DNA from 2 places in the Leucobacter rhizosphaerae genome. Region 2 is predicted to be linked to the other one. Evidence: predicted binding sites of a transcription regulator. Region 2 holds the regulator's gene; the other holds the start of a gene.

Region 1 (14,692 bases), 700 kb from region 2:
CCCGGGCGGCACGCAGCCCATCGTGCTGCACTGCGACGCGGTCTCGGGCGGCGGCTACGCGCAGGCGGGCACCGTCATCAGTGCCGACATGGATCTCTTCGCGCGCATGGCGCCCGGTTCCACGGTCCGCTTCGTGCCGGTGTCGATGGAGGAGGCGCTCGCCGCTCGCGCCGAACGCCGCGCCCGCATCGAGCGGGTCTGGTCGTAGGGAAAGGGGAGACATGCCACTCGTCACCATCAAGATGTTCGAGCACCGCCTGCAGCAGGATCCGGAGCTCGCGGAGCGTCTCGCCGTGGCGATCGACGAGGTCGTCGCAGCGCACTGCACCGGACCGGAGGGCGCCCGCCCCGACACCTGGGTCGTGGTCGAGGGCGTGCCGCGCACGCAGTGGACCTTCAACGGGTCGACCCGATAGGCGGAGTCGTGGTGCTGCGGGATCCGACCGGGGGGTCTCCGGTCCCGCAGCATCACAACTCGAAAACGAGACGGTGTCGAAGATAGGACTCCGGTGAGGGATGCGCCAGGATGGGGGGAGGAGCCGCGACAGGGGTCGGGGCACATCATCAAGGAGTATTCCCATGTCCTCTCCGGAGACCACTCTCATTCAGCGCGCCGGCGACGGCGTCCGCACCGCGATCGGCGTCGGCGGCCTCATCGCGGTCGTCCTCGGCCTGCTCATCATGTTCTTCCCGCTGAAGTCGGGCGAGGTCGCGCTGCAGATCGTCGCCGCGGTCGTGGCGGCCTACGCGCTCGTCGTCGGCGTCGTCTACATCGGCTCGTCGATCTTCAGCCGTACCCTCGGTGGCTGGGCCCGCACGGGCCACATCGTGCTCGGCCTGCTCTACATCGTCGGCGGCGTCATCATGATGGTGAACCTGGGAGCGACCGCCGTGGTGCTCGCCATCTTCCTGTCGGTGACGATCGGCATCCTCTGGCTCTTCGAGGGTGTGCTCGCGCTGACGGTGCTCAAGCAGAGCTCGAACAAGGTCTGGACCGTCGTCTACGCGATCATCAGCATCATCGCCGGTGTCGTGCTGCTGTTCTCGCCGTTCATGGGCGCCATCACGCTGTGGCTGCTGCTCGGCATCTCCATGGTGGTGCTCGGCATCGTCCAGGTGGTGCGCGCGTTCTCGGTGAAGCCGAGCGCGGTCTAGGGCGTCTCCGTTCGCCCGCTGGGGCGGTGCGTCAGCGCATCTGCTCCAGCGTGGCCGCGGTGATGGGATCGCTGCCCGCGGCCAGGGTGATGTACTTGCGCAGGATCACGAGCGCGGCTGACGCCTTGTCGAACTCCGCCGCGACGAAGCGGTCGGAGCCGATGAGCGCGAGCGCCTCCGAGGCGACCATCACCGCTCCCTTCAGCTGATCCTGCTGGTTCGCCGGGATCGCCGCCCGCAGCTCCGCCATCGACGTGAAGAGCGGCAGCACGAGCTGACCGTTGGTGGAGCGGATCGTGCGCACCCGCGGCCCGCGCTTCGTCGAGGTGCCGGTGACGTCGATCACGAGGTAGCCGTCGCGCAGCGCGGTGAGGAACGCGGCCAGGTGCGCGTAGTCGGGGGTCTCCTGCAATGCCCGCAGCGCGGTCTGCACCTCCGTGTTCGCGTAGTCTGCGTGCACACCATCGGGAATCTGCGCTTGAGCCATGCATCTAGCCTACGGCGCGTGGGCCCGGTGCTCCCCCTCAGCCGCGGCATCAGCCCCGACCCGCAACCTCAGCCCGAGATTCTCAGTCCTCGTCTTCGCCGATGCCGCGCGCCGCGAGCGCCTGCCCGGTCAGCTGCGCGTGCGCGACGGTGCGGATCGCGAGCGGCACCACGAGGGCGCGCGGATCCCGCTCGAGCCCGCGGGCCCGGGCGGCGGCGCGGGTCTCGCGCGCGATCCCCAGAATGCTCGGGATCGCGGTGATCATGAGCGAGAACGACAGCGCGACCCGATCCGGCCGCACGCCGAAGCGTCGCAGCGGCTGCAGCGACCAGGTGATCGTGTCGAGCATGTCCTCGATCCGGGTGCTCGCCGTCACCGCGCTCGCGGCGAGGATCAGCGCGAAGAGATCGCCCACCACCTCGAAGCCGCGCTCCCACCCCTGCTGCCAGGTCTGGAACACGAAGAGCGGAACCGCGATCAGCAGGAACCCGCGGGCGACCCGCCAGAAATCCCGACCCCGCAGCCCGGCGACGATGGCGAGCGCGGTCGCGATCCCGAGCGCCACGGCCGCGCTCGGTGCGCCCGGCACCCAGACCACCGCCGTCGCGAAGGCGAAGAGGCCGAGGAGCTTCGCGCCGGGTCGGAGCCGATGCAGCGGTCCAGCGCCAGCGATGTAGGCGCCGAGCGGGCTGACGGCACTCACGCGTGCGCCCGGTAGTGCGCGACGGCCGCCTCGGCGGGCCCGTCGAAGACCACCCGGCCGTCCTCGACGACCAGGGTGCGATCGGCGCGAGCGGCCAGCTCGAGATCGTGGGTGACGATGATCACCTGCTGGGGGAGCGACATCAGCAGATCCCCGATCGCGCGGGAGTTCCTGAGGTCGAGGAGTGTGGTGGGCTCATCGGCGACGAGGATCGCCGGGTCGGTCGCGAGCACGGACGCGATCGCGAGCAGCTGCTTCTGCCCCCCGGAGAGCGTGTGCACGCTGTGGTCGGCGAGGCGGTCGATCCCGAACCGCTCGAGCGCGGCCAGTGCGGCGGCCTGGCGAGCGACCGGATCTCGGTGGGCGCGGCGGAGGGAGAGCGAGACGTCCTCCACGACGGTCGGCATGATGAGCTGCGCCGAGGGGTCGGTGAAGACGAAGCCCACCTTCCGGCGCACGGCGGGGCCGTCGCGCCTGGTGTCGAGGGCGGGGTCGCCGGAGGCGGTGATCGTGACGCTGCCGGCGCTGGGTTCGACCAGGCCGTTGCAGAGCCGCGCGAGCGTGGATTTGCCCGAGCCGTTGCCGCCGATGATCGAGATGCGCGGCTCGCCGAGCGTGAGGTCGGTCGGGTGCAGGATCGTGACCGCGCCGCTCGAGGTCGGCGCGGTCACGGTGGCTCCGCGGAGTTCGATCACCCGGCGATCCTACTCGGCGGTCGTGGGGGTCGCCGGTGCCGTCGGTGCCGCGGTCGCCGCAGCCGAGGCCGGGTTGGCGCGGCGGCGCTCCGGCAGCAGCCCGGGGAAGGCGCGGTGCACCGCGGTGGCGACGAGGGCGACGAGCAGGGTCTTCACGAGGTCGCCCGGCCAGAAGGCGAGGTCGAAGACGAAGGCGGCGCCCACCGTCATGTCGGCGCGCCAGGCGAGGCCGAGCGGGCCCAGGGTGTGGATGAACACGAGGTTCGCGACGAGCCCGGCGAGGAATACGAGCGGGATGCTCGTGGCGATCCGCTGGCGCGGCAGGCGCTCGACGATGAACCCGGTGAGCCAGGCCGCGAGCGGGAACGCCACGAGGTAGCCGACCGTCGGCCCGGCGAACGGGGCCAGGCCCGCGGTGCCGCCGGAGAAGACCGGCAGGCCGGCGGCGCCGACCGCGAGGTAGAGCAGCACCGCCAGCAGGCCCCGGTTCGCGCCGAGCACGGCACCGGCGAGGATGACCGCGAAGGTCTGAAGGGTGAGCGGTGCGGGACCGAGTGAGATGCCGGGGATGATCGAGCACACCGCGATCAGCGCGGCGAAGGTGGCGATGAGGGCGAGATCGGTCGCGACGTTGCGTCGGCGGGGCGGGGCGGGAACGGCGGCGGTGCCGGGGGTGTCGGCGAGGGTCACGGTATCTCCTGGGTGGGTCGTGGGGCGGGTCGGGGATCCTGGGTCGAGGCGATGCTGCAGTGCAGACCCCTCGGATCCCGCCAACCTGAACAGTGTTCTGGTGAACGGTGTTCAGGTTAGCGCTAGACTGGGGTGATGCGCAACAGCCGAGCCGACGTCGTCGCTGCGGCGCTGCGGGTGCTCGAGGTGCAGGGGCTCGAGGGATGCTCGATGCGTCGGGTGGCGGCCGAGCTCGAAGTGCAGCCGAGCGCGCTCTACCACCACGTGCCGAACAAGCAGACGCTGCTCGCGCTCATGGCCGACGAGATCGTCGGGGGAGTCGGCGAGCCGGCGTGCGCCGCGGCGGGGTCGGTGAGCCCGGGCACCGGGGCTGACGCCGGATCGTCGGTCGAGGGATCGTCGGGCGCGGGATCAGTGGCGGCCGGATCACCGGGCGCAGACCCTCGGCGGATCTGCCAGGCGCTTCGGGACGCCATGCTCGCCGTGCGCGACGGGGCCGATGTGGTCGCGACGGCCTCGGCCTTCCGCTTGGGCGCGTCGGCGGTGGAGAACCGGCTCGCCGCGCTCGTCGGCATCGACGGTGCGCGAACGCTCCTCCTCTACACCTTCGGGCAGGCGCAGGCCACGCAGACGCATCGTCAGGCGGCGGCGTTCGGTGCGCTGCTCACCGGCAGCGGACCGGCACCGGCAGCGGCCGATCGGACGGACGTCGATCCGGAACCTGCGGCCGCAGCCGATGCGGAGCCCGAGCCCGGCATCGATCCCGCGCTCGACCTCGATGCGTCGTACGCGCGGGGGATCGACCTGATCCTCGCCGGACTCGGTGCGACGAAAGCGGCGACTAGCCCTCGCCGTTGAGCTTCTGGATCTCGCGGTCGATCGCGCTGTCGGAGATCGGTTTGCTGCCCGGGCCGTACGCGCCGATCCCGGTGAAGAAGAGGGCGATGGCGAACCCGATCATGGGCCAGGTCGGCCAGTAGTAGGTGCGGTAGCCGCTCATGAGCCAGATGACGTTCATGATGATGGCGATCACGCCGAAGACCAGCAGCAGGTTCCAGAAGTCCCGCTTCGCCTTGATCCGCTTGCGGGCGACGTCCCTGATGTCCTCGTTCATGCCACAAATGTAACGAACATCCGGCGTGTTGACTACTGATTCGCGGTGCCTCGCGGTGCCTCGCGGGGGCGGAGTGCCCGGCGCGTGTGCGATCCGGACCCCGGATTGTTAGCCTGTGAGCATGACGGAGCCGAATCGGCAGTCGCGCGGGATGGCGCTCGCGGTCGTCGTCGTGGTGCTCTCTGCTCTCGGGATGCTCATGACGATTGCGACGCTGGCTGACCAGTCGTCGTGGGGCGCGGCGCTCGTCGTCGGCATCCTCGGCCCCATCGGTGCGATCGTGCTCGCCGGACTCGGGGTCGTGGCGGCGACGCGGGCGCAGCGCACCGGAGTGCGGGTGACCGCGGGGGTCGGGATCGCGCTCGCGGCCGTAGGGCTTGTGCTGTCGATGCTGCTCTGGGCGCCGTAGGGGGCCGGGGCTATGCGGGGTCGCCGGATCCGGGATCTCCCGGCGCCGGACCTGTGATCCCCGGGCTCCGGGCTCTCAGCGCGAAAATGCCCCCGCGCCACATCGACGGAGCACGGGGGCGGGCCTCGCACCTGAGAGCTGCGCGACCGGGCTCCACGTTACTGAGGCCGTGTTTCGGGGTGATGACCTGTCGGTTACGCGGGCGGGTGTGGGATCGGCGTGCGTGAGACGATAGCGATATGGCGTCGACGTTCACCATCACCACAGAGGGGCCCATCGATGTCGACGCGGTGTTCTCGCGCTCGCTCGACATCGGTCTGCACATCAGGTCGATGGCGCACTCGAACGAACGTGCCGTTGGAGGTGTGACGAGTGGTCAGATCGGTCTCGGTGAGTGCGTCACGTGGAGGGCACGCCACTTCGGCGTGTGGTTTACCATGACGTCGCGGATCACCGAGCTCGAGCGGCCTCACCGCTTCGTGGACGAGCAGGTTTCCGGACCGTTCAAGATGTTCCGCCACGAGCACAGGTTCGAACCCACGTCGGCCGGGACGCGCATGACGGACACGCTGACCATTGCGTCGCCGGTGTTCGGGATCATCGCGGAGCGCCTCGTCTTGGTGCCGTACCTCAGGCGGCTCATCACGGCTCGGAATCGGGTGGTCGTGGCGATCCCGGACTGAGCGCAGCCGGCTTCATTGAGCGAATGTTGAGGATTCACACTTAGCACTCTCAGGGTTCGAGTGCTAATCTATCTTCACTTGAGTCAACATCACTCAAGTTTCAGCAATGGAAGGAGATTGATTCAGTATGGCATCGTATTTTGACCCTTTCACGGAGCTCAACCGCCTGACGGGGAGCGTGCTCCAGGACCGATCCGCACCTCGCGCCATTCCGGTGGACCTCTACCGTGAGCCGGAACGCTACGTGCTGAACGCCGACATGCCTGGTATCGACCCCGGGAGCATCGATATCGATATCGACGGCCAGCTCCTCACCCTCCGTGCGCACCGGACCAGCAACACTGCCGAGGGTGTGAAGTGGCTGTCGCGCGAGCGGCCGGGTGGCAGTTACCTTCGCCAGTTCAGTGTCGGCGAGGGAGTCGACACCGAACGCATCAGTGCGTCGTATGACAACGGCGTCCTCAGCGTCATTCTGCCGCTGAGTGAACGGGCCAAGCCGCGAAAGGTCGCTGTCGAGTCGACGCCGCGCTCGGCGGATGCATCACTCGTCGCCTGACACGCACCCCTCGATCCAGGTGGGTGGGGCTCCGTCACCGGGGCTTCATCCGCCTGGAGCGATCCGCATGTCGGTTCCCGACAGCGCCGTCCTGCCGCGACCGGTCGCCGGCCGACGAGACGCAGAAGGGGATCCCGCGGGCGCGATGCGGGCCCCGCCCAGCGCCCGGACGCTCCGGCCACACGGTCGATCTGCAGCACTGCTCAGAACAGGGTGTTCTTGTCCTCCATGCCGCGCATCTCGTCGTAATCGAGCACGAGGCAGCGGATCCCGCGATCCTCGGCCAATGTCCGCGCCTGCGGCTTGATCTCCTGGGCCGCGAAGATGCCCTGCACGGGGGCGAGCAGCGGATCCCGGTTCATGAGCTCGAGGTACCGGGTGAGCTGCTCCACGCCGTCGATGTCACCCCGGCGCTTGATCTCGATGGCGATCGATCCGCCGTCCGCGTCGCGGGCGAGGATGTCGACCGGGCCGATCGCGGTCATGTACTCGCGGCGCACGAGGGTGTGGCCGTCGCCGACGCGTTCGATCTGCTCCGCGAGGAGCTCCTGGAGGTGGGCCTCGACACCGTCCTTGATGAGTCCGGGATCGACCCCGAGGTCGTGCGAGCTGTCGTGGAACACCTCGAACAGAGAGACCACGAGCTTGTCGGCGGTCTTCTTGTGCGTGACCTCCCACGCCTCGACGATGCCCGCGGCGACCTGATCCTCGTCGAGATCGAGCGGCGCGAGCGTGCACGGCGGGCTCATCCAGTTGAGCGGTTTGTAGGAGCCGCCGTCGGAGTGCACGAGGATGCTGCCGTCGTTCTTCAGCATGAGCACCCGCTGCGCGCGAGGCAGGTGCGCGGAGAGTCGCCCCGCGTAGTCCACAGAGCAGTCAGCCACAACGATTCGCACCGGTTCAGTGTAGTCGGTCCGGCCGCGCGACGGGCGCGACCTCGCTTCCTGGCGTGAGCGATTTCTGGAGTGATGTGGCGTGTCTTCACCAGAAATCGCTCACGCAAGGAGGCCCAGCTCACGCAAGGAGGCGCAGCTCACGCAAGGAGGCCCAGCTCACGCAAGGAGCCGGGCTCACGCAGCAGGTGGAGCCTGGGGAGCCGGGCGGGGGCGCTCTGTCTCCGGGTCGCGCTTCGGCTCGCGCGCCGCGCCCGCCACAAATGCGCTGAGCAGCGCGATGCCCACCAGCGCCCAGAACGCGGTCAGCAACCCGATGTGCTCGCCGAGGAACCCGAACGCCATCGGGCCGACGAGCATCGCCGTGTACGCGATCGCCGAGACCGCGGCGACGTCGCGCACGGCGGTCTTCGGGTTGTCGGCGGCCGCCGAGATCCCGACCGGGAACCCGAGCGCGCACCCCACACCCCACATGAGCGTGCCGATCACGATGCCCCAGGTGACGGGCGCCAGGATCACGATCACCACGCCGATCCCGCACAGGATCGCGCCGCCGCGCAGCACCGGCACCCGCCCGAAGCGGCTGAGGATCATGGACCCGACGAGACGGGTTCCCGTCATCGACACGTAGAAGATCCCGAGCATCAGCGCGCCGACCTCGTTCGCGAGCCCGCGGCCGTCGGCGAGGGAGAGCGGCAGCCAGTCCGCGGCTGTGCCCTCGGCGAGGCTCATGCTCATGGCGATGAGCCCGACGAGCAGGATGCGGGGATCTCGCCACGGGCTGTGGGGCCGGATCGGGTGCGCCGCAGCCGACGCCGCAGCCGCTTCGGCGGGCACGGGCAGCGGGATCGGCCCGGAGTGCGTCGTCACCGGCGTCGCCGCATCGGCGCCGCTCGTCTCGGAGTCCGGTGGAATCAAGCGGAGCGAGAACCCGCCGACGACTACGATGAGGAGGAACACCGCGGTCAGGTGCACCGGTACGGGGATCGACCACATCTCGGCGAGCGCGCCGATCCCCATCGCGCTCACACTGCCGAGGCTGAATCCCGCGTGCATGAGCGGCAGGCGCGGCTTGCCCAGCGCGCGCTCTGCCGAAGCGCCGCTCACGTTCATCGCCACGTCCGAGGTGCTGAAGGCGAAGCCGTAGCAGAAGAGCACCGCGAGGCCCGGGATCAGTGCGCCACTCCAGATCAGCGTCGTGGCGAGGGGCATGGCGATCGCCTGGGCGACGACCCCCAGTGCGAGCGCTCGGCGCGAGCCGAGCTTCGAGATCGTGCGGCCGGAGAGCATGAGGCCGACGAGCGATCCCACCGCGAGGCAGAGCCCGTACACGCTCATCTCGAACGTGCTCGCGCCGACGTGATCCCGCACCGCGGGCAGTCGGGACAGCCAGCTGCCGAAGCCGAGCCCGAGCAGCGTGAAGATGAGCAGGATGCCGTTCACCCAGCGGGAGACGGCGTCGTGCGCGGACGCAGGGCGCAGATTCACGATGCCCCTCTCGCTCGTCACGGCACCGGATCAGCGTATCAATGCCGGGGGAGGACGGGAAGCTGCCCACCGCCGACCCCGCGCCCTACGATGAGTTCCATGCAGGACATCGGAGAGGCTCGCGTCGGCGCGTCCGGACGCACGCGGGATCGGGCGAGGCGGGGGCCGCGCCTGGCCGGACGGTTCGGGGGAGTCGCCGCGGTCGCGGCTGCGGCACTGGTGCTGAGCGGCTGCGGCCTCGAACCGGGATTGCCCGGGGAGGTTCGGGATCCCGCCGCGGTGGAGACCGCGCCCATCGATGCGGGGGCGCAGGTTCGGGACTTCTCCGCCGTCTACGAGCAGACGATCGATTGGCGCGACTGCGGCGAGGGGGACGGCCTCGATCGGGTCATGACCGAAGCGCTCACGGACGGGGGGATCGACGTCGACGGCATCGCCTGCGCCGACATCCTCGCACCCTACGACTGGACCGACCCGTCGAACCCCGACACGATCGAGCTCGCTGTGGTGCACATCCCGTCGACGGGCGACGGCGACCTCGGCACGATGCTCGGCAACCCGGGTGGGCCCGGCGCCACCGGCGTCGACTTCATGCTCGGCATGCCGCTCTCGCCGGGGTTCGATGCGGTGCTGGAGCACTACGACCTGCTCGGGTTCGACCCGCGCGGGATCGGGCGCAGCACCCCGCTCGACTGCGACGGTGCGGGATCCCAGCTCCGCGTCGTCCAGCTCGGCGCGTGCATCGCCGACAACCCCATCGCCCACACGATGGGCACCTCGCAGGTCGCCCGAGACATGGAGCTGCTGCGGCACCTGAGCGACGACGAGCGGCTGAACTTCTTCGGGTACTCTTACGGCACCATGCTCGGCGCGACCTACGCGACCCTGTTCCCGGAGCGCGTCGGGCGGATGGTGCTCGACAGCGCCGAGGATGCGCAGTGGGCGAGCCCGATCCACAACTTCGAGCAGCAGGTGGCGATCTCGAATGCGACCGTGGCGCTCGCCACGGCGTGCCGCACCGAGTACGAGGACCAGGTCGAGGTCTGCCCCTTCGTCGACGAGGACAGCCTGCTGCGGGTGATCGCCCGGCTCGACGAGGATCCCCTCGTCGCGAGCGACGGCACCGAGATCCCGGGCTACCTGCTGCAGAGCACTCTCTCGGACGCGCTCTACCAGAGCCACTTCGATCGCGGCCGCACGCTCGACACCATCGCACTGGCGCTCTTCGGCGATCAGGAGGCCATCGACAGCATCGGGTCCGCATTCGCGGGCGATGAATCGGGGCTCGACCTGGCGATGGACATCGTCTCTTGCCACTCCTTCCCGATCGAGCCGGACGTGCCGGGCCTGCTGGAGCACATCGAGCAGACGGGCATGCCCCGCCTGCTCGGTGGCCCGGAGATCACTGACGAAACACTGGCCCCGTTCGTCGACCTGTCCTGCTACGCACTGCCGGAGAGCGGACTCGACATCACCGACGCGTTCGACGCGACCGGGGCCGACCCGATCCTCGTGATCGGGGTCACCGGAGACCACGCCACCCCGTTCCAGTACGCCCAGGTGCTGACCGACGAGCTCGGCGATGCCACGCTCCTCACCCTCGATGGCCAGGGACACGGGGCGTCGTACACCGGTCGGTCGACCTGCGTCGACGACGCGGTCACCGACTACCTGCTGTCGGGATCGATGCCCGCGCCGGGAACCGTCTGCACCGACGATTGAGTCGGCATGGGGACCGACGAGTGAGTCGGCCGTTCTGTCGGTGCCTCGTCCACTAGGATGGACCATGTCCAACTATGGGGTGGAGGTACGGGTGTTCGAAGCATCTCAGGCGCGTTCGCGCGCAGTCGTTCGGCGGGGTGCCGCGGTCGTGGCGGCGCTCGCCGCAGGGGCACTGGCGCTCAGCGGATGCGCGACAGCGCCCGACGCGTCCGAGAGTGCACTGCAGGCCGAACGGTTCCCGGGGGTCTACGCACAGACCATCGAGTGGGGCGCGTGCGGCGAGGACTTCGGGCTCGGGGACGCCCTGTCGACCGCCCTCGATGAGCGCGGCGCTCCGATCGAGTCGATCCGGTGCGCCATGATCGAGGCGCCACTCGACTGGAATGCTCCGACGAGCCACGAGACGATCGAGCTCGCGGCGGTCCACATCCCGTCGAGCGGGACCGGTGAACCGATCGGAACGCTCCTCAGCAACCCCGGTGGGCCCGGCGAGAGCGGGCTGTCCCTCGCGCTGCAACTCACGACGACCCCGGGGTTCGACGACGTCCACGCGCAGTACGACATCCTCGGCTTCGATCCGCGCGGCATCGGCCGGAGCACTCCCGTCGAGTGCGACGCCGTCTCGACCCTGAAGGAGGTGAACCTCGCGACGTGCGCGGCCGAGCACCCGATCGCACTCAGCATGGGGACCTCGCAGGTGGCGCGCGACATGGATCTCTTGCGCGCGCTCATGCACGACGACCGGATGCACTACGTCGGCTACTCGTACGGCACGATGCTGGGAGGGACGTACTCGACGCTCTTCCCGGAGCGCGTCGGGCGCATGGTGCTCGACAGTGCGGCGCCCGGCAACTGGGCGAGTCCGATCGGCAACTTCAACCAGTCGATCGCGATCGCAGACCAGCTGAACGCGCTGCTCGACGACTGCGGGACGCGGTACGAGGTCTCGTCGTGTCCGCTCGACAGTCAGACGTTCCCCGAGACCACCGCCGCGCTCGATGCGGCCCCGCTCATCGCGAGCGACGGCACGGAGGTGACGGGCGACGCCCTCGTCAGCTCCCTGATCTCGGCGCTCTACCAGCGGCAGGTGGGGCGCGAGCTCTCGCTCGAACTCGCGGCGGCGGTCGTGTCGGGCGACCAGAGCGCCATCGATGCGCTCGCCGCCGAGATGAGCGGGGGCGGCAGCGCGGTGACCCTGGACGGGACGATCGTGAAGTGCCACTCGTTCCCCGCCGACCCCGACCTGGTGGGCCTCCTCGAGCGCATCGACGAGACCGGGATCCCGCCGATCCTCGGGGGACCGGACGTCACCGACGACTCACTGCGCGACCTCGTGAGCATGGCCTGCGATGCCCTGCCGAACAGCGGCGACGACATCACGGACACGTTCAGCGGGTCGCCGGACGCGCCGATCCTCGTCATCGGCATCACGGGCGACCATGCGACGCCCTACGCGGGGGCGGAACGGCTCGTGAGCGAGCTCGGCAATGCGCGGCTGCTGACACTCGAGGGGACGGGGCACGGCGCCTCGTTCATGAATCGCTCCACGTGCGCCGATGACGTTGCGACCGACTACCTGCTGTCGGGTGAGCTGCCGCCGAAGGGCACGGTCTGCACCGACGACTGAGCGGCAGAGCCACTGAGCTGCCACGTCCTCGCCGAGCTGCCACCGGTTTCGCGTGAATCGGGTGGCAGCTCGGCGAGCGGGATGGCAGCTCGGCGAGAGGGTGGGGTGGGCTCGCCGGCGCGAGCAGCAGGCTCATACTCCGGGCCAGACCCCGGGCTCAGACCCCGAGCACGACCCAGCGCTCGCCGCGCGCCCGGATCCCGAGCGTGACAGCGCGGGCGAGCATGAACGCGATCGTGAATCCGGCGGTGAGCGCGACGAGCGCCGCGGTCCCGCTCGGCACCAGCACCGTGATCGCCCACAGCACGGGGAGATACACCGCCAGGTTCGCGAGGCTCGTCCACGCGAGGTAGCGCGCGTCGCCGGCACCCATCAGTACGCCGTCGAGCACAAACACGAGCCCGCCGAGCGGCAGCGAGATGCCGAGCACGAGCACGGCGGGCGGCAGGATCGCGAGCACCGCCTCGTCGCTCGTGAAGACGCGCCCGATCACGGGGCTCGCGAGGGCGAGCAGCACCCCCATCGCCGCCCCGGACGCGATGCCCCAGGTGACCGTGCGCCGCACGATGGCCCGGGCTCGCGCCGCGTCGCGGGATCCGAGCGCGTCCCCGATCAGCGCCTGCGCCGCGATGGCCAGGGCATCGAGCGCGAACGCGGCGGTGGTGAACACCGTGAAGACGACCTGGTAGCCCGCGGTCGATGCCGTGCCGTGGCTCGTCGCGGCGAACACCGTCGCGAGCAGGGCGGCGCGGAGCCCGACGGTGCGGAGGAAGAGCCAGCCGCCGCTCCGACCGGCGTGCCCGAGTCCGTCGCGGCGGGGGAGGAACCCGGCGCCCGCCCGCCGGGCGTGACGCACGATCACCACGACGTACACGGCCACCATGCCCCACTGCGCGACCACGGTGCCCCAGGCGCTGCCGCCGATCCCGAACCCGAGTCCGTAGATGAACCACCAGTTGAGCAGCGCGTTGGCCGTGAAGCCGATCACCGCGACCGCGAGCGGGGTGCGGGTGTCCTGCAGACCGCGCAGCAGCCCGCTCGCCGCGAAGACGACGAGCATGGCCGGGATCCCGAAGCACGAGATCGTGAGGTAGGTGGTCGCCTGCTCCGCGGTGTCCGCCGCGACCCCGAACACGGCGACGAGCGGGGCGCCGGCCGCGTACAGCCCGGCCCCACGACGGCGCCGATCCCGAGCGCGAGCCAGAGCCCGTCGATCCCGGCCTGCACGGCGCCTCGGAGATCGCCGGCACCGCGGCGGCGCGCCACGATCGGGGTCGTCGAGTAGGCGAGGAAGATCATGAGACCCACGGCCGTCTGGAGGATCGCGGCCGCGACGGCGAGACCCGCGAGCGGCACCGCACCGAGGTGTCCGATGAGAGCCGAGTCGACCACGAGGAACATGGGTTCGGCGATGAGGGCACCGAGCGCCGGGATCGCGAGGTGGGCGATGCTGCGGTCGATCCGCCGCCGTTCGCCCGCCGCCTGTGCACTCACCCTGCCACGCTACCCCGTGCGATCGCTAGGCTGGGGCCATGACCCACGACGCGCTCACCTCCGGTATCGACCTCACCGAACTCGACCCCGCGATCCGCCCGCACGACGACCTCTACCGGCACGTCAACGGCAAGTGGATCGAGCGCACCGAGATCCCCGCCGACAAGGCCCGCTACGGCTCGTTCGCGGTGCTCGCCGAGAACGCCGAGGAGGCGGTCCGCGACATCATCACCGGCACCGAGGCGCCCGCACCCGGGCCCCTCGCCGCAGACGCCTCCGAGGGCGACAAGGTCGCCGCGCTCTACGCGAGCTTCATGGACCTGGAGCGCGCCGATGCGCTCGGCGCCGAGCCCATCGCCGAGGATCTCGCGCGCGTGCGGGCGCTCACGTCGATCCCCGAGCTGATCGCCCTCGTCGGCGAGCTCGAGCGCCAGGGGCTCGGCGGCTTCGCCGGCATGTTCGTCGACAACGACCCGGGCGACCCGGCCCGCTACATCGTGTTCGTGATGCAGGGCGGCATCGGTCTGCCCGACGAGTCCTACTACCGAGAGGAGCAGTTCGCCCAGGTGCGCGAGCAGTACCGCGCCCACATCGCGCGCATGCTCCAGCTCGCGGGCGTCGAGGGGGCGGATCGCCTCGCGGAGCTCGCGTTCGACCTCGAGACCCGGATCGCGGCGTCGCACTGGGACAAGGTCGCGAGCCGCGACATCCAGAAGCTCTACAACCTCCGCACGTTCGCGGGGCTCCAGGAGATCACGCCCGAGCTCGACTGGTCAGCGTACCTCGCGGCCATGGGCGCCCCCGAGAGTGCGTTCGCCGAGGTCGTCGTGGGCCAGCCCGAGGCCGTGGCGGGGGTCGCGAAGCTGCTCGTCGCCGAGGAGCTCGACGCCTGGAAGGCGTGGCTCGCGTGGTCGATCGTGCGCAGCTCGGCGGCGCTGCTCTCGCAGGAGCTGTCGCGCGCGAACTTCGACTTCTA
Region 2 (14,692 bases):
GACTACGTTACCCCCCGAGGGTGCTGACGGCCAGGAGACTGGCGGCCAGCCCACGAGCAATGCGCCGGGCGAAGTGCCCGCAGCGCCGGTGACGCCCCCGGCTCCGCCCGCCGCGCCCACGACACCGCCGACGGCTCCTCCCGCGGCTCCGGTTCCGCCCGCTGCGCCGCAGTACCAGGCACCGCAGGCACCCCAAGCCCCGCAGCAGCCCGGCTACCAGGCTCCGCCGCAGGGCGCCCCGCACTACCAGCAGCCCCCGCAGGGCGGCTACCAGGCTCCCCCGCCCGGTGCCAGCTACGCGCAGCAGCCGGTCGCCGATCCGGTGAGCAACATCACGCTGAACTACTGGCTGTCGGTGTTCTTCAACTGGATCCCCGCCCTGATCTTCTTCCTCATCGAGAAGGACAAGGGCAACCCGCAGGCGTACGCATACCACCGCGACAACCTGAACTTCTCGCTTCTGCGCGTCGGTGTGGTCATCGCGACCTACATCATCGCGCTGATCCCGTACATCGGCTGGCTCGTCGCCGTCGTGCTCTGGATCGGCTCGATCGTGCTGTTCGTGTTCCACATCATCGCAGCGGTGAAGGCTCCCGACGCCTACCGCCGCGGCGAGAAGGCGCCGTTCATCTTCAACATCCCGCTGATCAAGTAACGCGGATGAACGCAGGAAGGCCCGGGCTTTGGCCCGGGCCTTCCTGCGTGTGCGGGGTGTCTCAGCCCGCCTGCGGATCCGCGAGGCGCGTCTTGCGCTCCCGCCGCGCGGCCCGCCAGGCGTTCCAGCGCTCCCAGAATCTCGCGAGCATCGCGCGCAGCCAGCCGAGCAGCCGACGCGCCCAGTGGTACTCGCTCCCGAGCAGCGTGAGCCCGACGAACACGATCAGCCAGCCGGGGCCCGGCAGCGGCACGAGAATCAACCCGACGACCACGATCAGCGCACCGAGCACCGTGACGACGACCTTGTAGGCGGTGTTCAACCAGGGGCGCCGACGGATCGCGCCGCGCCATCGCGCCATGAACCGCCCCACCGGGCGGCCCAGGCGTCGCGCGCGTGCGGCGTCGTCTGCGTACGGATCCCCCATACGCCCCGAGCGTAGAGCGTCGAACTGGAAGATCGCCCGACGGCTACGCGGCCGCGAGCTCCTTGCGGCGCGCGTGGAGCTGATCGAAGGTCGCGAAGGTCTCCGCGATCGGGCTGCCCGTGAAGTGCCCGATCCAGCCGTCGTCGTCGTGGAAGAAGCGGATCGAGGTGAACTCGGGGGCGGTGCCCATGTCGAACCAGTGCGTCGTGTTCGCCGGCACGGAGACGAGGTCCCCGGGCTCGCAATAGAGCGCGTGCACCTTGCCGTTGACGTGGAGGTAGAAGACACCGGCGCCCTTGGCGAAGAAGCGATCCTCGTCGTCATCGTGGCGGTGCTCGGAGAGGAACTTCTCGCGCGACGGGGTCTTCACCTCGTCGTAGTTCTCCTGGGCCGGGCTGAGCCCGACGATGTCGACGAGGGTGTACCCCTCGCTCACCTTCACCTGGTCGACCTCGTCGGCGTACAGCGCAAGGATCTCGTCCAGGCTCGCGTCGTCCGCGAACTCCTTGACCTCCCAGCGCGAGAAGCGCGCCCCGAGGCCGTTCAGCACCTCTCGGATCTCCTGCTCCTCCGTCGTCTCGATGACGGGGGTCGCGGGATCGGTCTCGTTCCAAACGGTGAGCAGTGTCATGGCAGGTCCTCTGGGTCGTCCGGGTGGGTCAGGTTGCAGAATTCAATTGTGCACGCGCGGCCGACGCCGCGCACGCCGTCAGCGGGTCGCGGCCCGGATCCCGACTTCGTAGCGCAGCAGCCACTCGGTGATCTCGAGGTGATGCCGCGCGGCCTCGACGGTCGCACCCCAGGCGTACATCCCGTGCCCGGCGACGATGATCGCCGGCACCTCGGGCACCTCGGGAGTCGCCTCGACGTACACGGCGTCGAACCGGGCCGCCTCGACGGTCATGTCCTGGTCGTTCGCGATGACCGGAATCCGCACCGTCGTGTCGTGCGCCGGGTGGCCGATGCCCTTCAGCATCTCGAGGTCGCGGATCTCCACGCCCTCCGGCCAGAGCTGGCCCGCGATGACGGCGTCGAGGGCGTGCACGTGGAAGATCGCCTGCGCGCCCGTGCGTGCGGCGATGTGCGCGTGCAGCCCCGACTCGGCGGAGGGGCGTCTCGGATCCTCGACGTCGGCGCTCTTCCCGTCCGCGTCGACCAGCACGACGTCGCGCTCGGTGAGCTCGGACTTGTCGAGGCCCGAGGCCGTGACCGCGAGTCGCAGCGGGTCGCGGTCGAGCACGAGCGAGAGGTTGCCGGCGGTGCCGCGCATCCAGCCGTTGCCCGCGAACCGGGCGGCCTCGAAGGCGAGTGCGGCGCCGGCCTCGCGCAGCTGCAGTTCGGAGATCCGAGGGGTGGTCAGTGTCGTCACGGGGTGACCTCGATCTCTGCGAAGCTGGCGGCGGAGGGAGCGGCGAAGTCGGATCCCGCCCACGGCTCACCCGGGCGGTCGAGGGCCACGACCTGCCACCCGGCGGCGAGCGCAGCGGTGACCTCCTCGGGGTGGTCGGTGAGGAACAGTGCGCGCGCGGGATCGACGCCGAGGGCCTCCGCGATGCGCGTGTACGAGGCGGGCTCCTTCTTCGGGCCCGCGTTCACGGTGTCGAACCACGCCTCGACGAGCGGCGCCAGATCTCCCTGCGGGGCGTGACGGAACCAGGGCTGCTGCGAGGCGATGGACCCCGACGAGTAGACGGCGAGCCGGATCCCGCGCTCGTGCCACGCGTGGAGCTTCGGGGCGACGTCCTCGAAGAAGTGCGAGTGGATCTCGCCCGCGGCGAACCCCTCGGCCCAGATGACCCCCTGGATCGTCTTCAGCGGCGTCGACTTCACATCGGAGGCCATGAGCTCGCGGAGCGCCTCAGCGACCTCGGCGTCGCTCGCGTTCGTCGCGAGCCCGGTCTCGGCGATAGCGTGCGCACGCGCCTCGGGGATCGGGGCATCGTGACGCGCGAGGGTCGCTTCGAGCCGCGGCCTGGCGTAGTCGTACAGATCACCGAGGATGAACCCCGCGGCACTCGTGGTGCCCTCGAGGTCGACGACCACCACGTCGGCGGAGAGGTGCGGGGTGGTGGTCATGCGTTCTCCAGAGTGCGGGGGCAGGGGCCCGGATCACGCTACCAGCGGATCAGCGGGGCGTCGCCCGCGTTACGCCGCGTTGCAACGCCGCGGCGTGGCCCGCCGGGTCACCCGCGGCGTGGCCCGCCGGGTCACCGGCGGCGTGGCTCGTGCGGACGCCCGCGGCGTGGTCCGCGGAACGCCCGCGCCCGTAGACTGGGCGACGTGAATCCCCGATGGCGCGCAGTCGCAGAGGCAGCCGGTCTGGCCTCCCCCGATGGAACCACCCGACCCACCATCTTCGCGGAGATGACGGCCCTCGCCGCCGCCACCGGCGCCGCGAACCTCGGGCAGGGGTTCCCCGACGCCGACGGGCCGGAGTGGATCCGCGAGGCGGCCGTCACCGCGATTCGGGACGGCGCGAACCAGTACCCGCCCGGTCGCGGGATCGCGCCGCTGCGCGAGGCGATCGCGGCGCACCAGCAGCGCCACTACGGGCTGACGTTCGACCCGGCTCGGGAGATCCTGGTGACCGCTGGAGCCACGGAGGCGATCGCCTCCGCGATCCTGGCCCTCGCGGGACCGGGCGACGAGGTGCTCACCATCGAGCCCTTCTACGACTCATACGCCGCCGGGATCGCGATGGCCGGGGCGACGCACGTCACGGTGCCGCTCGTGCCCGATGCGACCGGGTTCCGCCTGGACACCGACGCACTGGCCGCGCGCGTGACCGAGCGCACCCGGCTGATCCTCGTGAATACGCCGCACAACCCGACCGGCACCGTGCTCAGCCACGCCGAGCTCGATCAGATCGCGGCCGCCGCGACCCGGGTCGACGCCGTGGTGATCACGGACGAGGTCTACGAGCACCTCACGTACGACGGACAGGTCCACACCCCGCTCGCGACCCTGCCGGGGATGGCGGAGCGCACCCTCACGATCTCCTCGGCCGGCAAGACCTTCTCGTTGACCGGGTGGAAGGTCGGCTGGGCGTGCGGCCCCGCCGAGCTCATCGAGGCGCTCCTCGCTGTGAAGCAGTACCTCACCTACTCGGGCGGCGCACCCTTCCAGCCGGCGATCGCGCGGGCTCTCTCCGAGGGGGACGCCGACATCGCCGAGCTGCGCGACTCGCTCAGCGCCCGGCGGGACCTGCTGATCACGGGCCTGCGGTCGAGCGGCTTCGACGTCGTCGTCCCGGGCGGCACCTACTTCGTCTGCGCCGACGCGACCCCGTTCCTGAGCGACACGGTGCCGGACGGTGCGGCCTTCGCCCGAGCGCTGCCGGAGCTCGCGGGCGTCGCCTGCGTGCCGATCTCGGCGTTCTGCCGCGACGGGTCGTCCACCGCCGCCGCGCTCGCGCCGTGGGTGCGGTTCACGTTCGTCAAGGATCAGGCGACGATCGAGGACGCGATCGCGGGGCTGCGGACGCTCACCGCCGTCGAGCACTAGGCGGAGGGACGGCATGGTCATCCTCCTGGTCTGCAGCATGGTGTCGATGCTGCTCTGGTCGCTCGTCAGCGAACGTCTCCGGCGCTGGCACGTCTCCGGCCCACTCGCGATGGTCGCGACCGGACTCGTCATCGGGTTCATCCTTCGCGAAGACGTCGCCGAGCACCTGAACACCGACCTCGCCGAGCGCACCGTCGAGATCATCCTGGCGCTCCTCCTCTTCGTCGACGCGACGGAGGTCCGCGGCGGATTCCTCGGCGGTGAGCGGAAGATCGTGGGCCGGCTGCTCGGGATCGCCCTGCCGCTCTCCCTCCTCGTGACGGTGGCGGTCGGGATCCCGATGCTCGGGGTGACGTCCATCGGAGTGGTGCTCGCGATCGCGTGCATCGTGCTGCCGATCGACTTCGCGCCCGCGGCCGAGATCCTGCGCGACCCGGGCATTCCGCGCCGACTGCGGCACGGCCTCGCGGTCGAGAGCGGCTACAACGACGGCATCTTCTCCCCGCTGTTCGCGTTCGCGCTGCTCCTCCTGGGCCTGCCCGGGCACACGACGTCGCCGCTCGAGGCGCTCGAGGACGCCGTGCCGGCCTTCGGCTTCGCGGTGCTCGTCGGGGTCGGGATCGGTGGCCTCACCGGGCTGCTCGCCCGCGCCGCCTCGCGCCGGGAGTGGGTGACGAGCCACGGGTTGCGGATCGCGATGGTGCTGATCCCCCTCGTGACCTACGCCGCCGCGACCGCGATCGGCGGCAACGGCTTCGTCGCGGCGTTCCTCGCAGGGATCGCCTACAAGATGACCCGGCTGGGCAGAGCGCACAGCCACGACGACGTCGCCCACTCCGAGCTCTCGCTCGTCGACGAGATCGGCCAGATGTCGGCGCTTGTGATGTGGAGCATGTTTGGCGTGGTCACCGCGCTGGTGTTCTTCACCCCGTTCGAGTGGGCCTGGGTGGTCTTCGCACTCCTCGCGCTCACGGTGTTCCGCGCGATCCCCGTCTACGCGGCGTTCCTGGGCAGCGGCTTGAGCCTGCGCGAGCAGACCGCGCTCGGTGTGCTGGGCCCGCGCGGCACCTCCAGCGTGGTGTTCGGGCTCCTGGCGTTCAACGCGATGCGGGATGACGACGCGTATGCCGCGATGTACGTGATGGTGATGACCGTGCTGGGGAGCGTGATCCTCTACGGCGTCTTCGGGGCGCGGGCGGCTCGGCGGCTGGTCGGCCCAGGCGCGCGCGAACGGGGTTCCGGATCCATGTAAGATGGTTGACGGAAGTATGTCCGAGTGGCCTAAGGAGCACGCTTGGAAAGCGTGTAGGGTGCAAGCCCTCGCAGGTTCGAATCCTGTTACTTCCGCCAGAACTGAGGCCCCCGGACCATGTCCGGGGGCCTCAGTCATTCCTGAGTGGTTGCGGTGCGTTCGAGAAAAATCACGGCTCGACTTGAAAAGTAACGGAACGGTAACGCATACTAGGTGAGGCGCACGGGCCACGGCCCGGCGTTTTTTGTTGGACAACCCCCGGAGTTTTACGCGTGCGAGTACCTGTCAAGGCGTTTGTGGTCAGCTTGATCGCTTCTGTGACCTTCGCCTTTGGAGCGGCCCCCTCGGTGGCCGCGGAGCCGATCGAAGACTTCTCCTCCTCCGCTGCCGCCGTGCAGCCGACGACCGTTGTCTCTCAGACTCTCGACACCACGAGCGATGCGCTCGCGGGCGAGGCGATCAAGTCCGTTCTCGAGATGGAGGAGATCGCGAAGGTCCCCCACAACTTCGATGTCGAGGCGACCATCGCCCTCGCGAAGAGCGAGGTCGGCACGAGCCGCCCCACCGGCTGGAGCCAGCCGGGCGAGTGCATCATGTCGGCGCAGCGCTGGATCCGCGCGGGCGGCGGCAACTGGACCGGTGGCGGCGATCCCGTCTCGAACTACAACACCGCGACGCGCATGACCCTCGCGACCGCCGCTCCCGGCGACATCATCCAGTACGAGTACATCGAGTCGCCCTCGTCGTGGGTCACCGGTGTCCACACGGTGCTGATCACCGGCGTGAACCCTGATGGCACCTTCTCGATCGTCGAGTCGAACAACCCCGGTGGATCCGGCCTCGTCGGCGAGAACGACAGCTGGACCCCCGCGCCGCCGGCCGGCTTCGAGGCCGTCGTCTGGCGCTTCTAGCACTGCGCAGTCTGGGACTGCGGAGGGGCGGGATGGGCGTTGAGCCCGTCCCGCCCCTGTCTGTTTGCGGCCTGCGCTCCTCACACTCTCTTGGGGGTGAGCGATAGCTGGGCTGGGTGAGGGAAATCTTCCCGGAAATCGCTCACACCCCCAGACGTCAGGCCCGCGCGAGCACCCGCTCGTACAGCGCGATCATGCGCGCCGTCTGCGACGACTGCAGGAACCGCTCCGACTCCGCATCGGGCACCCGGAGCGCACCGGGATCCGCCGACAGCGCCGCCACGGCGGAGCGCAGCGTGTCCGCGAGCGCCGACACACTCGCGTCCTCGACCCGCCACTCCGGGCGCACCGCGACGTCGTCCGCGATCTGCGGATCGCAGAAGATCGTGGGCGTCCCGAGCGCGGCCGCCTCGAACGGGGTGAGCCCCTGCGTCTCGAACCCGATCGATGTCTGCACGAGCGCATCCGCGTCCCGCATCGCCGCAAGCGCCTCCGCGTACGGCACCGGGCCGGGCACGGTCACCCGATCCGCGAGCCCCAGCTCGGCGATCCGCTTCGTCACCTTCGGCAGCAGCAGCCCCGCCCCGTGCAACGCGACGTCGGCGTCGATCCCCGACTCCCCGATCGCCTCGATGAACTCGAGCACGCGCTTCTCCTGGCTCATCCGCCCGAGCCAGATGAGCTTCGGTCGTGACCGCTCGCTGCGCGCGACGGCACGGACGGAGGTGATCGCCGCGTCATCCACACCGTTGGGCGTGACCTCGATGCGATCCGCGACCCCGGCGGCCCGGAGCTCTTCGGCGAAGTGGCGCGAGGGCGCCATGACCATGCTGGCTTCTGCCGCGAGTTCCGCCAGGTAGCGCCAGGCACCGCGTGACGCGCGGTCGACTCGGCCCCGAGTCCGGCCCAGCGCCAGCGCCCGCCACGCGCGGAGCCCCTGGAAGACCACCGGCGCGAGCGGGGTGACGGCGCGGGTGCCCTCATCGACGTGGTTGTGCATCGTGTGCAGGATCGGCACCCGCAACCCGCGGGCGGCGCGGATCCCGATGAGCGCGCCCCAGAAGTCCCCCTGGATATGCACCAGATCGATCCTTGGCCGCGCGGCCAGCGCCGCGGCCAGCGCCCGATCGGTGCTGGCGCCGGGCCAGCTGATGCCGTACTCGCGATCCCGCGTGATCGGCCACGACGGCAGGTCGACGTACGCATCTGCGTCAGCCGGGTCGACGGTGTACCCGGGCCGGTGCAGAGCCGGCGCCGCGATCGTGACGCGGTGCCCCGCGCGCTCCAGGAACCGCCGCTGCAGCCGGATGGCCACCTGCACCCCGCCGAGCGAGTCGGCATGCTGATCGGTGACGATGAGGATGTGCACGGTCAGCTCGCGACGGGCTCGCCGCGGTAGAGCGCCTCGAAGGTGTCCAGGGTGCGATCGATGTCGTGGACCTGCACGGCGTCGAGGGACGCCTGCTGCATGCGCAGGTACTCCTCGCGCGGCATCGTGAGGATCCGCTCGAGGCGGTCGGCCAGTTCGCGGTCGTTGCCGGGCTGGAACAGGTACCCGTTCTCGCCGTCGCGCACGAGGTGCGGCAGCGCCATCGCGTCGGCGGCGACGATCGGGAGGCCCGAGGCCATGGCCTCCATGGTGGCGATGGACTGGAGCTCGGCGACCGAGGCGATCACGAAGATGCTGGCATTGGTGAGGGACGCCCGGAGCTCCTCGTCGGTGACGCGGCCGGTGAAGGTCACACGCGAGGCGATCCCGAGCTCCGTCGCGAGCTTCTCGAGCTGCTTGCGCTGATCACCGTCGCCGACGACGGTGAACGTGACGTCGAGCGACGGATCGAGCCGCGGGATCGCGCGCAGGATCACGTCGATCTCCTTCTCGAGCGTGACCCGTCCGACGAACACGAGGCGGTGCGACGTCCGCTCGGTGAGATCGGGCGTGTAGTTCGAGGCGCGGAGTCCGCAGCTCACCGGGCGCACACCACGCCGGTGCGTGTTGCGCTCGAGGAAGTCGGCCGCGCGCTGGGTCGGGGTGGTCACCGCGGCGGCGTGCTTCAGGATCCGGTCGGCACCCCGCCACCCCCACCGCACGAAGGCGCGCTTCGCACGCTCCGGGAGGAGGGTGAAGTCGAGCACGTTCTCCGGCATCACGTGGTTCGTGGCGATGATCCGGATCCCGCGCTTCGCGCCCTCGATGGCGAGCGCGCGCCCGATCACGATGTGGGACTGGATGTGGATCACGTCGGGCCGGACGCGGTCGAGGAGCTTCCGCGCGTAGCCGCGCGCCCGCCACGGCAGCACGAAGCGCAGCCAGTCGTGCGGGTACCACCGCCAGCTGGCCCAGCGGTGCACGGTCATGCGCTCGCCCTCGATCGTCTCGACGAAGGTGCCGGCCTTTCGGTGGGTGATCGAGGGGGCGACGACGTGCACGTCCTCGCCGCGCTGCACGAGGCCGGCGGCGAGGCGCTCGGCGAAGCGGGCGGCGCCGTTCACGTCGGGGAGGAAGGTGTCGCAGCCGATGAGGATGCGGAGCGGCGCTGGGCGATCGGTGGTGCTCACGGTGTGCGGGAGTCCTTCGGTCGGGTCGTCGTTCGCCGGTGGGAGAACGGTTCCCAGTGTAGGCAGCGCCACCGGAGAATCCCCCGAACCCCGCCGCGCTCGCGCAACAGCGGTCGGCTACCGACGCATTCCCCGGGCCCGCGGGATGTAGCGCGGCACCCACCGCGCGAACCCGGCGACGCCCAGGATCGCGAGCACGCCGGTTGCGGCGCTCGCGATCGGCAGGGAGGCGACCGAGATCGCCGAGACCGCGAGCGGTGCCGCAGCGCCCCCGAAGTCCACGAGCGTGCGCCACGCGGCGAGGAATGGAGCCGGGTTGTTCATCGGAGCGAGGTCCGCGCCGAGCGTCAGGACGATCCCACTCGACAGCCCGTTGCCGATCCCGATCACCACGGCACACGCGATCAGCCACCCGACCGCCCCCGGCACGTCGTGGGTGAGGGAGAGCACGAGGAAGCTCAGGGCCATCGCGGCGGTCGCCGGGAGCGCCGCCCACAGGCGCCCGAACCGGTCCATGACCTGCCCGCTCGTGTAGAACAGCGCGAAGTCGATCGTGCCGGAGATGCCGACGACGAGGGCGATCCCGGGGGCGTCCATGCCGATCGAGAGGCCCCACAGCGGCAGGAAGACGTCCTTCACCGATCGTAGGCCCGAGAGGATCGCCGCGCACCCGCCCACTCGCAGCAGGGGTGCGTGGCCCGCGCGGATCGCGGCCAGGATGCCGCCGGGCCGCTGGTCCGGGTTCGGGATCGCCGTGTTCGGGATCCCGGTGCCTCCCGTCGCGGATCCGCCTGTCGCGGCGCCGCTCGGTCCGGCACCGCCCGACTCGGTTCCGCCCGACGCCGCGAGTGGCACCAGCCGTTCGGGATCCGGCGCAAGGCCCACGAGCAGGGCCGCGAGCACGAGACACCCCATGAACGCCCAGATCGTGGCGCCGGGGTTGCCCGTCAGCGCGACGAGGGCGGCGGCGAGAAACGGCCCGGCGAAGCGGCCGAGACGATGCGAACCGCCGATGAGGGAGAGCGCACGGGCGCGGAAGGCGACGGGCACCCGCGTCGTCATGAAGGAGTGACGGGCCAGGCCGAAGGTCGCGGCGGCGAAACCGACGACGAACACGGCGAGGCCGAGCAGCGCGGGGGTCGGCGCGAGGGCGATCCCGATCGTCGCCACCAGGGCGACCGCGGCAGCGATGAGCATGGCGATCCGCTCGCCCGCCCGTGACACCACCCAGCTCGCCGGCAGGTTGCCCGCGAGCTGACCCACGACCACCGCGGACGCGATGAACCCCGACAGCCCGAGGCTGGCGCCCATCTGGACCGCGATCACCGGGATGAGCGGCAGGACCGCGTACTCGCCCAGCGTGAACAGGATCGTGGGTCCGTAGATGCTGGGCGCGAGCTTCAGCAGCAGCGCGGAGTTCGCGTTCGACATGGTGTCTCCACAGTAGCGCGGGGCACGGAGGGGCCTGGGGACTGGGACTGAAAAAGCCATGAACGCCCTACACATGAATGAGTGGGGCGCACACCCTCTGGATCTTCGCGCACAGGTCGAGCACGCTGGTTTGGTGCCCAAGACTCACTCCGCCGCAGCCGTGGAAATCGGCCGACGCGTGCGCGCGGAGCGTCAGCGGCTGGGCATCTCCCTCGAGGATCTCGGTGAGCTCTCGGAGATGGGCGCGACGAGCATCGGACGGATCGAACGCGGTGTATCGAGCCCGTCGGTCGAGACGATCATTCGAATCTCGGCGGCGCTCGAGGTCGAGCCGGGGCGATTTCTCTCCGGAGTCACACCCGAGGATTACGGGATCCGGCCGCGCCAGGTCACGGTCAGGGACCTGATCCGGGCCCGCGAGCAGCAGAACCACCGCCAGGCCTAGGAGCCGGGCGCCGCTGGCCGCGCCGCTGTCGTGGCGTGACGTGGCGTCCGCCACCCTGCGTCGCCGCACTCCCGCGCCGCTTCGGTGTGCAGTACGGCACGCGAATCAGCTCCGAAAGGTGCACATCTGCACTCCAACGGGCGCGGGGGAGTTCCCGGTCCGCCCCACTTCCGACCGCCCCCGCCCCACTTCCGCGTGAACGCACGGACACCGCGGGGCGGCGCGCACGGTGTTGTTGCGCTCACTCGAGCAGACCAGCCGCTCGACGTCGGAGCGGGCGCGCGAGGAATCCTCGGATCGTGCACCTCACGCGGTGCACGCACGCCAGGCGGTCGGATTGGTGGGAATTCGACCGCACGAGAGGTGGGAGCCGCGTGACGGGCCGACCCGCGTGACGGGCCGGGCCGCGCGGCTCAGGTACAGTCGGGCCAGGGACAGAAAGATCCCGGGCATACGAGTCCCGGGCATACGAGTGCCGGCAAGAGGATCCCGGGCAGTCCGGGCAGAAGGGCGCCGGGCGGAACCGCTCGCCTACCGACGGGTCGCGGCGAGCACCGTGAAGGTACGATCCCGGGCGACCTGCCGCACCGGGCCGATCACCTGCTCCACCAGCGACCGGTACCCCAGGTGCGAGTTGAAGACCAGGCGGAGCTCCCCGCCCGGGGCGAGCGCCCGCGCGCACGAGCGGATGAGCCGATGCGCGACCCCCGCGTGCACGGTCGCACCCGTGTGGAACGGCGGGTTGAGCAGGATCAGATCCGCCCAGCCGTCGGGCACGGCCTCCGCTCCGTCTGCGCGGTACACGGTGATGCGATCCGCCACTCCCGCGGCGGTTGCAGTCGTCCGCGTCGCCGCAACGGCGGCCGACGACTGGTCGGTCGCGATGACCTCGGCATCGGGCCATCGCAGGGCCGCGGAGACGGCCAGCACCCCGTTGCCGCAGCCGAGGTCGACGATGCGGTGGGGATCTCGGTCGCCACCGAGTGGATGCGCGGCCGACGCCGCGAGTCCCGCGAGCAGCAGTCGGCTGCCGTGATCCAGCGTCGGCCCACCGAAGGTCGCGCCGTGCGCGGCGATCCGGAACGGCAGCTCGGGATCCGTGCCCCAGCGCGGGTACGCATCGGCGGGAACCGGGAGCGGATCCCGCGCGGTGAGCACCCGCGCCTTCTGCCGCCCGAGCCCGGCCGTGACCTCGCCGAAGGAGCGCGCGAGCACCTCGTTCATCGAACGGGTCATGTGCTTCACGCGCCCGCCCGCGAACACGACCACGGAGGGTTCCGCCCAGCGGGCGATCGCCGCGGCGATCTCGTCGAGCGCGTCGAGTCCTCGGGGCAGCTGCAGCAGCACGACGCGCGCACCGTGCAGCAGAGACTCACCGAGGTCGTCGTGAGAGACGACCACGGCCGAACCCGCGAGATCAGGACCAGACCCCAGCCCGAGCGCCTCGGCGTTCCGCGCCATCGCGCGCTCGCCGAGCAGCGCGTCCTGATGGGAGCGGATGCCGAGCGCGCCGAACAGCGCGGCGGCACCGAGCGCGAGCGCCCCGTGCCGATCCCCGATCACCACGAGCTCACCCGGCGCGAGCCCGCGGATCGCGGGCTCGGCCGTCTCGAGCAGCAGGAGGTCCGCCGTGTCGTAGGCCTGGAGCTCGGGGGCGTCCAGGTCCGGTTCGCGGGAGAGCCGGGCACACAGCGCCCTGATCTCACCCGCACGTTCGTCGGGAGACGCGGCGCCTACGGCTGCCACACCACGACCTCGGCGTTCCGCCGAACCCGGGTGCCGCGTCGCAACGTGACGACCTCACCGCCGCTCGAGCCCGCCGCGAACACCCGGCGCTCCGGGCGCTTCAGCATCTCGTCGGAGAGCGCGCGCTCGAGCTCCCGCACGCGGCCCTCGAGCTCGCGCACGCGATCCTCGAGCTGCAGCACGCGCCGGATGCCCTCGAGGCTCAGACCCTCGGCCGAGAGCCGAGCGACCTCGCGCAGCTGCGCGACGTCGTGGAGCGAGTAGCGACGGGTGTTCCCGCGGGTGCGCTGCGGCGATACGAGCCCGATCCGGTCGTACTGCCGCAGCGTCTGAGGATGCATCTCGGCGAGTTCCGCCGCCGCCGCGATCGCGAAGACGGGGGTGAACCGATCCATCGATGTGGCCATGATGCTGTCCTCTCCGATCTCGGCCGGTTATCCGCGTGCGCGGGCGAGCAGATCCTCGCGGGGGTTCTCGTCGGGCTCGACCGCGCGGAATGCCTCGAGGGCCTCGCGCGCCTCGTCCGAGAGGTGCGACGGCACAACGACCTGCACCTCCGCGAGGAGGTCACCGGTGCCCTTCGCGCTCTTCACCCCGCGCCCCTTGACGCGGAGCACCCGACCGCTCGGGGTCCCCGGCTGCACCTTGAGACGCACCGGCGCCCCGCCGAGCGTCGGCACCTCGACGGTCGCGCCGAGCGCGGCCTCCGAGAACGTGACCGGCAGCTTCAGGCGGAGATTCTGCCCATCGCGCTCGAACACCGGGTGCTTGCGCACGCTCACCGTCAGGATGATATCGCCGGCCGGGCCGCCGTTCGGGCTGGGTTCGCCCTTGCCGCGGACCTTGATCTTCTGGCCGTCGGCGACGCCCGCGGGAATCTTGACCTTGACCGACCCGCTCTGGGCCTGCAGTGTGACGGTCTTGCCGTTCACCGCGGTCTCGAAGTCGAGCGTCGTCGACGCCTGGATGTCGCGCCCGGGCTGGGGGCCCCGGGGGGCGCCCCCGCCGAACATGCCGCCGAAGAGATCCTCGAACCCCTGCGCGCCACCCTGCTGGTAGCTGTACTGCCCGCCGCGACCCCCGGGGGCGCCGCCGCCGAACATGCCGCCGAAGACGTCCTCGAAACCCTGCGCGCCGCCGCCGCCCGAGGTGAATCGGGCTCCGCCCGCACCCATGGCACGGATCTGGTCGTACTCCGCGCGCTGCTCCTTGTCGGAGAGCACGGAGTAGGCCTCGCTCATCTCCTTGAACTGGGCCTCTGCCGCCGCATCGCCCGGATTGGAGTCCGGGTGATACTTCCGCGCGAGCTTGCGGTAGGTCTTCTTCAGCTCAGCGTCGGACACGTCCTTGGACACGCCGAGGATCTGGTAGAAGTCCTTTTCGAGCCAATCCTGACTAGCCATCTGCCCCCACCGCCACCGCTACTTTTGCGGGGCGCAACTCGACCTCACCGAGGCGGTACCCCCGCTCGATCACATCGAGCACGGTCTGCTGCTCCGTGCCGGGGACCGGCACCTGCGCGATGGCCTCGTGCACCTGCGGGTCGAACGCGTCGCCCACCGCGCCGAAGGTCTCCAGACCGTAGCGCTCCATGGTGCCACGGATCTTCTGAGCGATCGTCGCGAAGGCCGTGCCCTCGACGAGGTCGCCGTGCTTCTCGGCACGATCGAGATCGTCGAGCACCGAGAGCAGCGGCGTGACCGCCGAGGCGATCGCGCGCTGCTTCTCGATCACGGCGTTCGCCTCCGTGCGCTTCCGGTAG

The links. Region 2 encodes HspR, which represses chaperone genes until heat shock. Its sites were predicted from a motif close to AAGTTGAGTCNNNNNGACTCAACTT; they were not measured.
Region 1: MUN76_RS11330 (Hsp20/alpha crystallin family protein) is a predicted target of HspR. The motif match lies at 6,012-6,036, and genes of this name have one in related genera.

The regions. Positions count from the first base shown of each region.
Region 1 covers NZ_CP095043.1:2,430,156-2,444,847, forward strand. Annotated here, with positions in the region: gene MUN76_RS11275 (5-oxoprolinase subunit C family protein) at 1-208, shown strand, start outside; gene MUN76_RS11280 (tautomerase family protein) at 222-416, shown strand; gene MUN76_RS11285 (HdeD family acid-resistance protein) at 580-1,155, shown strand; gene MUN76_RS11290 (SseB family protein) at 1,187-1,642, opposite strand; gene MUN76_RS11295 (energy-coupling factor transporter transmembrane component T family protein) at 1,725-2,345, opposite strand; gene MUN76_RS11300 (energy-coupling factor ABC transporter ATP-binding protein) at 2,342-3,040, opposite strand; gene MUN76_RS11305 (biotin transporter BioY) at 3,050-3,730, opposite strand; gene MUN76_RS11310 (TetR/AcrR family transcriptional regulator) at 3,866-4,588, shown strand; gene MUN76_RS11315 (2TM domain-containing protein) at 4,572-4,844, opposite strand; gene MUN76_RS11320 (hypothetical protein) at 4,966-5,253, shown strand; gene MUN76_RS11325 (SRPBCC family protein) at 5,493-5,936, shown strand; gene MUN76_RS11330 (Hsp20/alpha crystallin family protein) at 6,064-6,492, shown strand; gene nucS (endonuclease NucS) at 6,696-7,388, opposite strand; gene MUN76_RS11340 (MFS transporter) at 7,563-8,873, opposite strand; gene MUN76_RS11345 (alpha/beta hydrolase) at 8,973-10,595, shown strand; gene MUN76_RS11350 (alpha/beta hydrolase) at 10,660-12,222, shown strand; gene MUN76_RS11355 (MATE family efflux transporter) at 12,380-13,357, opposite strand; partial or broken gene MUN76_RS15645 (MATE family efflux transporter) at 13,456-13,623, opposite strand; gene MUN76_RS11360 (M13 family metallopeptidase) at 13,755-14,692, shown strand, end outside.
Region 2 covers NZ_CP095043.1:1,729,523-1,744,214, forward strand. Annotated here, with positions in the region: gene MUN76_RS07970 (DUF4870 domain-containing protein) at 1-655, shown strand, start outside; gene MUN76_RS07975 (TIGR02611 family protein) at 717-1,082, opposite strand; gene MUN76_RS07980 (1,2-dihydroxy-3-keto-5-methylthiopentene dioxygenase) at 1,126-1,713, opposite strand; gene mtnB (methylthioribulose 1-phosphate dehydratase) at 1,792-2,451, opposite strand; gene mtnC (acireductone synthase) at 2,448-3,158, opposite strand; gene MUN76_RS07995 (pyridoxal phosphate-dependent aminotransferase) at 3,363-4,586, shown strand; gene MUN76_RS08000 (cation:proton antiporter domain-containing protein) at 4,600-5,838, shown strand; tRNA gene MUN76_RS08005 (tRNA-Ser) at 5,849-5,936, shown strand; gene MUN76_RS08010 (lipase) at 6,111-6,749, shown strand; gene MUN76_RS08015 (glycosyltransferase) at 6,907-8,118, opposite strand; gene MUN76_RS08020 (glycosyltransferase) at 8,121-9,308, opposite strand; gene MUN76_RS08025 (MFS transporter) at 9,426-10,739, opposite strand; gene MUN76_RS08030 (helix-turn-helix domain-containing protein) at 10,873-11,184, shown strand; gene MUN76_RS08035 (class I SAM-dependent methyltransferase) at 11,716-12,930, opposite strand; gene MUN76_RS08040 (heat shock protein transcriptional repressor HspR) at 12,918-13,325, opposite strand; gene MUN76_RS08045 (DnaJ C-terminal domain-containing protein) at 13,365-14,333, opposite strand; gene MUN76_RS08050 (nucleotide exchange factor GrpE) at 14,326-14,692, opposite strand, start outside.